Regions from separate parts of the Roseivivax sp. genome, predicted to be linked through region 1. Evidence: riboswitches for the same ligand, from Rfam matches in the RefSeq annotation. Region 1 holds a riboswitch; the other holds the start of a gene.
The links. Region 1 has a riboswitch for thiamine pyrophosphate ahead of ACX938_RS08715 (thiamine ABC transporter substrate-binding protein). Riboswitches for the same ligand answer to the same signal wherever they lie in the genome.

Region 1 (4,404 bases):
ACCCCGAGATCGCCCATGGAGAGCGCCGCGCTGAGGCCCGCGGCGAAGCCCAGGGGCCGGCGCAGGCGCGGCAGGAAGACCCAGCGCAGCCAGGCCCAGGGCGTCAGCCCGAGCGCGGCTGAAAGCCGGCCAAAGTCGGCGCGGATCGCCTCGGCCTCGGGGCGCAGGATGCGCAGCGCGAAGGGCAGGCTCACCAGCGCGTTGATCAGCGCGGTGACCGGCAGCGCCAGCGTGAAGGGGTTCACGACAGGCCGCAGCAGCAGGAAAAGCCCGGTGCCCAGGACCAGGGGCGAGATGGCGATGCCCAGAAGGCCCAGCGCCTCGCCGCGCCGGGTCGCGAGCGGCAGCGCCCAGGCGAGACACAGCGCGGTCGAGGCCAGCGCGACGCTCAGCGAATGGCCGGCGGCGACCCAGGTCTCGGGGCCCAAGAGCGCCAGCCCCGGCAGCCCGCGCAGCGCCACCAGCGACAGCGGCGTCAGCAGGAACAGCGCCACCACACCGATCGCCAGCGCGTCGAGCGCGCGCTGCCCCCGGCCCTGCCCGTCCCAGCGTGGCACCACCCGGTCGAGCCCCGCGCCGAAGCCCGTCCCGCCCGAGAGCTTCAGCGCCACGAGCCCGGCGGCCGTCGCCAGCGCCAGCTGCAGCAGCGACAGCGCCGCCGCCCGGCCCAGGTCGAAATCGAAGCGCATGGCCTGGTAGATCGCCAGCTCCACGGTCGTGGCGCGCGGCCCGCCGCCGAGCGTCAGCGCCACCGCGAAGGAGGACAGGCAGATCACGAAGATCACCGCGAAGGCGCCGGGCAGGATGCGCGCCAGCATCGGCGCCTCGATGGTGCGGAAGACCGCCCAGGGCGTCAGCCCCAGCGCCGCGGCCAGCCGCAGACGCTCGGCCGGGACCGCGAGCCAGCCCTGCAGCAGGAGCCTGGTGGCCAGCGGCAGGTTGAAGAAGACATGCGCCAGCACCACCCCGTGCAGCCCGTAGATCGTCACCTCCGGCAGGCCCAGGGCGGCGAGCCCGCGGTTGACCAGGCCGTTGGCCCCGAAGGTCGCGATCAGCCCCAGGACCGCCACGATCACCGGCAGGATGAAGGGCGCGCCCAGAAGCGCCACCAGGAGCCCGCGCCCGGCAAAGCGCCGCCGCGCCAGCGCGCGGGCCACCGGCACCGCCGCCAGGACCGAGAACAGCCCCGACAGGAACGCCTGCAAAAGGGTGAAGCGCAGCGCCTGGCCGTCGCCGGGCGCGAAGCCGGAAAAGCCCCCCGCCCGCAGGGTCACCGCGCCGATGGGCACCAGCGTGAGCGCCAGCACCAGCGCGGCGGCGATCAGCGCGAGAGACCGGCGCGCCATGCCTCGACCGCGTCATCCTTGAGCGCGGCGGCCTCGTCCTCGGAGTAGAACAGCACCGTCTCGGGCAGCTCCAGCGCCTGGAAGCCCTCGGGCCACCCCTCGCGCTCGAGCGCGGCGGGGATCGACCAGTTGCCGGTGGCGATCATCTCCTGGAAGTCCTCGGAAAGGGTGAACTCCAGGAAGTCCCGCGCCAGCTCGGGCTCCTCGGTGACCGAGGTGACGGCCGAGAGCTCGACCATGAAGTAATGGCCCTCGGGGAAGATCGCCGCGGCGACGCTGTCGTCCTCTTCGGCGATCATGTGGTAGGCGGGCGAGGTGGTGTAGGAGAGCACCATGTCGGCCTCTCCGTCGGTGAAGAGCCCGTAGCTTTCCGACCAGCCCTTGGTCACCGTCAGCACGCTGTCTGAGAGCCGCGCCCAGGCCTCTTCGGCCTCATCGCCGTAGACCGACTGCACCCAGAGCGCCATGGCCAGCCCCGAGATCGAGGAGCGCGGGTCCTGGATCACCAGCGACAGATCCTCATCGGCGTCGAGCAGCGCCTCGAAGCTCTCGGGCGGGCTCTCGAGCCGGTCGCGGTCGTAGACGAAGGCGGTGTGGCTGTAGTTGAAGGGCAGGAAGGTGTCGTCCTGCCAGTCGATCGGCAGGGTCAGCGCCGAGAGGTCCTGCCCATGCGGCGCGAAAAGCCCCGAGGCCCGCGCCCGCTGGGTCACATCGGTGTTGAGCCCGAAGACCACATCGGCATCGGTGGCCTCGCCTTCGAGCAGGAGCCGGGGCAGAAGCTCGCCGGGCTTGAACTGCAGGTCGCAGTTGCAGCGGGTCTCGAACATCTCCTCGATGGCGGGTCCGGGGCCCCATTCGGAGACCACGTAGTCGCCCGCGTAGACGGTGAGCACCTTCTCCTGGGCGAGCGCCGCGCCCGCGGAAAGGGTGACCGCTGCAAAAGTCGTGAGGGCTTTCATCTTGCCGTCCTTCCATTTGCGGCGGATGGGCAAGATCGGGGGCCTTGGGCCCGGCAAACCTTCCCTCCGCCGGTGTTAACCGGGTCAGGTTCAACGGGTTCGCGCGTGGCGCATCTCAGCCCTACCGGGCACCCCGAGGTATCCCTTGAGGTAACGCCCGGCCCCCGGGCTGACAAGGCGAAACGGCTTGTTGGGGGCGCGGGGCTTGATTAGGACGGAGGCGCGTCTGTCGAGGATCCGCCCCATGAGCTTCAACACCTTCGGTCACCTTTTCCGCGTCACCACCTGGGGCGAAAGCCACGGGCCCGCGCTCGGCTGCACGGTGGACGGCTGCCCGCCGGGCGTGGCGATCGACGAGGCGGCGATCCAGCACTGGCTCGATCGGCGCAAGCCCGGCACCAGCCGCTACACCACCCAGCGCCGCGAGGCGGACGCGGTGCGCATCCTCTCGGGCGTCTTCGAGGGCCGCACCACCGGCACCCCGGTGCAGCTGATGATCGAGAACACCGACCAGCGCTCCAAGGACTACGGCGAGATCGCCGAGACCTTCCGCCCGGGCCATGCCGACATCACCTACTGGCAGAAATACGGCATCCGCGACCCGCGCGGCGGCGGGCGTTCCTCGGCGCGCGAGACCGCGGCCCGGGTGGCCGCCGGCGGGCTGGCCCGCGCGGTGCTCGCCGAGCTCGCGCCGGACCTCCGCATCCGCGGCTACATGGTGCAGATGGGCCCGCATGGCATCGAGGGTGCGCGCGAGATGGACGAGATCGAGAACAACCCCTTCTGGGTGCCCTCGGCGCAGACCGCCGAGAGCTGGGGCGCCTACCTCGACGGGCTGCGCAAGTCCGGCAATTCCTGCGGCGCGATGATCGAGGTCGCCGCCAGCGGCGTGCCCGCGGGCCTCGGCGCGCCGGTCTACGCGAAACTCGACACCGAGATCGCCGCGGCGCTCATGTCGATCAACGCGGTCAAGGGCGTGGAGATCGGCGAGGGCATGGGCGCCGCGGCACTGACCGGCGAGGCCAATGCCGACGAGATCTTCCTCGGCAACGACGGCGCGCCGGTCTATTCCTCGAACCACGCCGGCGGCATCCTCGGCGGCATCTCCACCGGCCAGGAGATCACCGCGCGCTTCGCGGTGAAGCCGACCTCCTCGATCCTGAAGCCGCGCGCCTCGATCACCAAGTCGGGCCAGCCGACCGAGGTGATCACCAAGGGCCGCCACGACCCCTGCGTCGGCATCCGCGCGGTGCCGGTGGGCGAGGCCATGCTGGCCTGCGTGCTGCTCGACCACATCCTGCTCGACCGCGCCCAGACCGGCGGCGCGCGCGGGGCGATCGGCTGAAGGCTTCTCCCGCGGCGCGGAGGGCGTTTTGGGAAAAACGACACGTTTTTCGGGGCTTGGTTGTGAGGGTCGGGCTTTTGTCCGGGGTGTCGGGCTGAGCTGGTTGGTTGGATTGGGGGGCTCTGCCCCCCGCCGGGCCTGCGGCCCGACCCCCCCGAGGTATTTTTGCCAAGCTGAAGGGCTGGGCGGGGCGCCTGGTGGGGCCGTGGTGCGTCGGGTGCGAGCCTGGGCTGTGGTTCTGGGCTTGGGACCTGGGAGGGGGCCGGGCCGGTGGGCTTTTGTTGGGGATCGATGCGAAGGCGCCCTTGGGGGGATTGCGCCTGGTGTGGGTGGGGCCGGGAGCGCGCCGGGGGGATGGCCCGGGACGCGCTCCGGCTTTGGTCAGGCGGGCGCTTCGGCGGGGGCGGGGGCTGTGGGCAGGCCGCCGATCTCGGTCAGGGCGCGGGCGACCTCCTCCACGCCTTCGGCGCGGCGCATCGCGGTGAAGAAGAACGGCCGCCCGGCGCGCATCCGCGTCGCGTCGCGCTCCATCACCTCGAGCGAGGCGCCGACATGCGGGGCGAGGTCGGTCTTGTTGATCACCAGGATATCCGAGCGGCAGATCGCCGGGCCGCCCTTGCGCGGGATCTCTTCGCCCGCGGCCACGTCGATCACGTAGATCGTCACATCGGCAAGCTCGGGCGAGAAGGTGGCCGAGAGGTTGTCGCCGCCGGATTCGATCAGCACCAGCTCGAGGTCGGGGAAGCTCTCCGTC
Region 2 (4,404 bases), on a different contig from region 1:
GCCCCCGACGCCGGGGTCTTCATGGGCATGTACAACCTCGACGCCTCGATCCGCGACTTCGCGCGGGCCTCGCTGAACTACGGGCTGAACCTCGGCTGGCCGGTCTACCTCTCGACCAAGAACACCATCCTGAAGCAATACGACGGCCGCTTCATGGAGATCTTCCAGGAGGTCTACGACGCCGAGTTCCGCGAAGCATTCGAGGCCAAGGGCATCGAGTACCAGCACCGCCTGATCGACGACATGGTGGCCTGCGCGATGAAGTGGAACGGCGGCTTTGTCTGGGCGACCAAGAACTACGACGGTGACGTGCAGTCCGACACCGTGGCGCAGGGCTTCGGCTCGCTGGGGCTGATGACCTCGCAGCTGATGACGCCCGACGGCCAGATCGTCGAGGCCGAGGCCGCCCATGGCACCGTCACCCGACACTACCGCCAGCACCAGGCGGGCGAGCAGACCTCAACCAACTCGATCGCCTCGATCTACGCCTGGACCGGCGGGCTGAAGCACCGCGCCAAGCTCGACGGCAACGCCGAGCTGCAGACCTTTGCCGAGACGCTGGAGCGGGTCGTGGTCGAGACCGTGGAGGCCGGGCATATGACCAAGGACCTGGCGCTGCTCGTCGGCCCCGACCAGGGCTGGCTGACCACCATGGGCTTCCTCGAGAAGGTCGACGAGAACCTGAACAAGGCGCTGACGCTCTGAGGATGTGATGCGCGGCACCCCGGGCCGGAGAGCGGGCCGGGGTGGCGTGGTGAGCGTGGTTTCGGGGCGCGCTGCGGGGCGTCTTGGTGTGTGTTTCGGGGCGTTCGGCTGTCGGGCGCTGTGATGGCGCTGGTTGCTGTAAACGCGGCACCTGCGCTGCGTCCTGCGGGAGGATCTAACCCCGCATTTTCAACGTAACTGAGAGCCGACCCTCTCCGCCAAAACCCAAGCGCCCACCCTGCCCGGCTCCGCCGCACGCGCCCCGCACCGCCCAATTTCCGGGCGAATGCTGCGGCGCAGCGACGCGGGGCCCCGGGGAATCGCCCCCGGGCCCTTGCCTTCTGCGCCCCGTGGCCCAGAACAGCGCCCATGATCCTGCTCGAGACACCCCCCGCCGACCGGCACACGCTGGCCGAAGACATCCAGGGCATGATGATCGGCTGCACGCTGGTCGCGCTCTCGATCCAGTTCCTGCGCGCCTCGGAGCTGATCACCGGCCAGATCGCCGGCCTCGCGCTGGTGGTCTCCTATCCGACCGGCTGGTCCTTCGGCATGGTCTTCTTCGTGCTGAACCTGCCCTTCTACGTGCTGGCGATCCGCAAGATGGGCTGGATCTTCACGGTGAAGAACTTCATCGCGGTGACCACCATGTCGGTCATGGCCGACCTGATGCCGCTGGTCCTGACCATCGAGCCCCTGCACCCGGCGGTCGGCGCGAGCCTCTTCGGGCTCTGCGCGGGCATGGGGCTTCTGGGGCTCTTCCGCCACGGCGCGACGCTGGGCGGCGTGGGTATCGTGGCGCTCTGGCTGCAGGACCGGCGCGGGATCCCGGCGGGCAACACGCAGCTCGCCTTCGACCTTTGCGTCTTCACGCTGGCGATCTTCCTCTTCTCCTACGCCCAGGTGCTCTGGTCGCTCCTCGGCGCGGTGATCCTGAACGCGATCATCACCATCAACCACCGCCGCGACCGCTACATCGCCCGCTCCTGAGCGGGCCGCGCGGGGGATTTTGCCTCCCCAAGGGGTGAGATAATTTTTGAAGCGCGCGGGGCCGAGAGCGCCCTGCGCGCTTCATTCTTTGCGAGAATTATGAACCGCAAACATCTGTATTAAAACACTTTTACGCGACACCTCACCCACCGCCTCACCCACGCAATCCCCGCCCGAATTCCACGCATTGACACCGGCGCGCTCCCGGCCCAACCTGCCGCCCACAACCAGGGGTGCCCCGACCGAGGGCTGAGATGCGCGGGTCCCGCGCGAACCCTTCAAAGCTGATCTGGGTCATGCCAGCGGAGCGAGGTACAGCATGTTCATAGGCGCGCAGGTGTCGCTTTACCCGATGACGTCCGATTTCGTGGGCGTCATCGAAACCGGGCTCGAGGGCCTGTCCCCCTATCGCGAGAAACTGAGGATCGAGACCGACGACATGTCGACGCTCATGGTCGGCGCGCCGGAGCCGCTGCTCGATGCGATCCGCGATCTCTTCGCCGCCGCCGCGCGCCGACCGGAACATGTGACCATGCATGTCACCCTCTCGCGCGGCTGCCCCGGAGAGCCCGACGACCCCAGTTGCCGCTGCGAGACCCTGACCGAGGCGCAGCACCTGCCGCTCGCCACCCGCCAGACCCGCGCCCTGGAGGCCGTCGCGGCGGCGCCCGAGACCGGCGTCAGCATCGACGTGCAGTTCTCGCTCTACGTGCTGGGCCAGGACGGCCATATGGACGAAATCTACGGCTGCATCGACTTCCTGAAGTCCTCGGGCACCTTCCTGAAGGCCAAGAACTTCTGCACCCGGCTGCGGGGCGACGCGGGCGCGGTCTTCGAGACGCTGCGCCAGGCCTTCCTGCGCTTCGGCCCGGCCGAGGGGCATGTGACCATCGACCTCACCGCCTCGGCCAATTCGCCCAGCCTGAGCTGATCCGCGCCGCATAAGCCCCCGGTCCCGGTCGCGGGCCCCGGGAGGCCCTGCCGCGCGGCCCGGAGGTCGCCCATGTCGCTTGTCCACCGCATCGCCCCGGCGCTGTTCTGCGCCGCGCTCCTGCTTCTCGGTTGGGAGGTCTATTGCACCCGCGCCGGGGTCTCGCCGCTGGTGCTGCCGCCGCCGAGCGGCGTCCTGCGCGCGCTGCACGTCGAACGCGCCGAGATCCTGCGCCACGCGCAGAGCACGCTGACCGTGGCGGCCCTGGGCTTCACCCTCTCGGTGAGCTTCGCCTTCCTCACCTCGGTCGCGCTCTATTTCACGCCGCTTCTGCGGCGCGGGCTCATGCCGCTTCTGGTGGCGAGCCAGACCGTGCCGCTGGTGGCGCTGGCGCCCCTGATGATCCTCTGGTTCGGCTTCGGACTCCTGCCCAAGGTGCTTCTGGTCATCCTGGTGACCTTCTTTCCGATCCTGGTGAGCCTTCTTGCGGGCTATCGCGCGGCCCCCCGGCCCTTCACCGAGCTTCTGACCGCCATGGGCGCGGGGCGGCTCTCGGTCTTCCGCCGGGGGGTCCTGCCCGCCGCCCGGCCCAGCTTTTTCGCCGGGCTCCGCATCTCGGCGACCTATGCCATCGTGGCGACGATCTTCGCGGAATACGCGGGCGCCCGCAGCGGCATCGGGATCTACATCCTGACCGCCAAGAACACCTTCCGCGCCGACCTGGTGCTGGCGGGCGTGGTGGTCTCGGCCTGCCTGACGCTGATGCTTCTGGGCACGCTCGCGGGGGTCGACCGGCTGACCGCGCGGCGCTTCCGGGAGGCCCCGCATGCTGCGCATTGAGGGGCTGACGATCACCGCAGGCGCCGCGCCCCTGGTCGAGGAGCTGGGCGTCGAGCTGCCCGAGGGGCAGCTCTGCTGCCTGATCGGCCCCTCGGGCTGCGGGAAGACCTCGGTCATCAAGTGGCTCGCGGGCATCCTGCCGCCGGGGCTTGGCGCGCAAGGCCGGGTCACGCGCGACGGCGCGCCCATGGCGCGGCCCGATCCGGCGCTCGCCTATCAGCCCCAGGCCGATGCGCTCTTTCCCTGGCTGACCGTGGCCGAGAACGCCGGACTCGGCCTCGAGATCGCGGGCCGGAGCCGCCGCGCCGCCCGCGCAGCCGTCGCGCCGCTCTTCGCGCCCTTCGGGCTTGCCGGGACCGAGGATCATTTTCCTGGCCAGCTCTCGGGCGGGATGCGCCAGCGCGCCGCCTTCCTGCGCACCATCGTGCAGGACAGCCGTTACGTGCTTCTCGACGAGCCCTTCTCGGCGCTCGACGCGGTAACCCGGCTGCGCATGCAGGACTGGCTCTGCGCGCGACTCGCCGAGACGCCGCGCGGCGTGCTCATGGTCACCCATGACCTGCACGAGGCCACCCAGATGGCCGACCGCATCCTGGTCATGTCGGCCCGGCCCGGCCGGATTGTCGCCGACATCCCCCTGACCACCCCGCGCGCCGCGCGTAGCGAGGCCGCCCTGGCCGAAACGCGCATGACGCTGAAATCCCTGCTACTGGAGGACTGACCCCATGATCCGATCCCTGATGACTTGCGCGCTGCTGGCCCTGCCCGCGAGCGCCAGCGCCGAAGACCTGAGCATCGCGCTCGACTGGACGCTCAACACCAACCACGTCGGCCTGATCGCCGCGCGCGACCGGGGCCTTTACGAGGCCGCGGGGCTCGAGGTCGAGATCCTGCCCTATTCCGACACCAGCTCCACCGCGCTTCTGGCCGCAGGGGTG

Region 2: it holds a riboswitch for thiamine pyrophosphate, as region 1 does, so the genes downstream of both, ACX938_RS17275 (YkoF family thiamine/hydroxymethylpyrimidine-binding protein) here and ACX938_RS08715 (thiamine ABC transporter substrate-binding protein) in region 1, are expected to answer to the same signal.

What each region holds. Positions count from the first base shown of each region.
Region 1 is NZ_JBTOLZ010000008.1:96,684-101,087, reverse strand. Features, by position in the region: gene ACX938_RS08720 (ABC transporter permease family protein) at 1-1,346, opposite strand, end outside; gene ACX938_RS08715 (thiamine ABC transporter substrate-binding protein) at 1,322-2,305, opposite strand; TPP riboswitch at 2,350-2,451, opposite strand; gene aroC (chorismate synthase) at 2,550-3,650, shown strand; gene ureG (urease accessory protein UreG) at 4,032-4,404, opposite strand, start outside.
Region 2 is NZ_JBTOLZ010000030.1:3,026-7,429, forward strand. Features, by position in the region: gene ACX938_RS17265 (NADP-dependent isocitrate dehydrogenase) at 1-705, shown strand, start outside; gene ACX938_RS17270 (YitT family protein) at 1,075-1,695, shown strand; TPP riboswitch at 1,915-2,023, shown strand; gene ACX938_RS17275 (YkoF family thiamine/hydroxymethylpyrimidine-binding protein) at 2,015-2,626, shown strand; gene ACX938_RS17280 (ABC transporter permease) at 2,699-3,466, shown strand; gene ACX938_RS17285 (ABC transporter ATP-binding protein) at 3,453-4,187, shown strand; gene ACX938_RS17290 (ABC transporter substrate-binding protein) at 4,192-4,404, shown strand, end outside.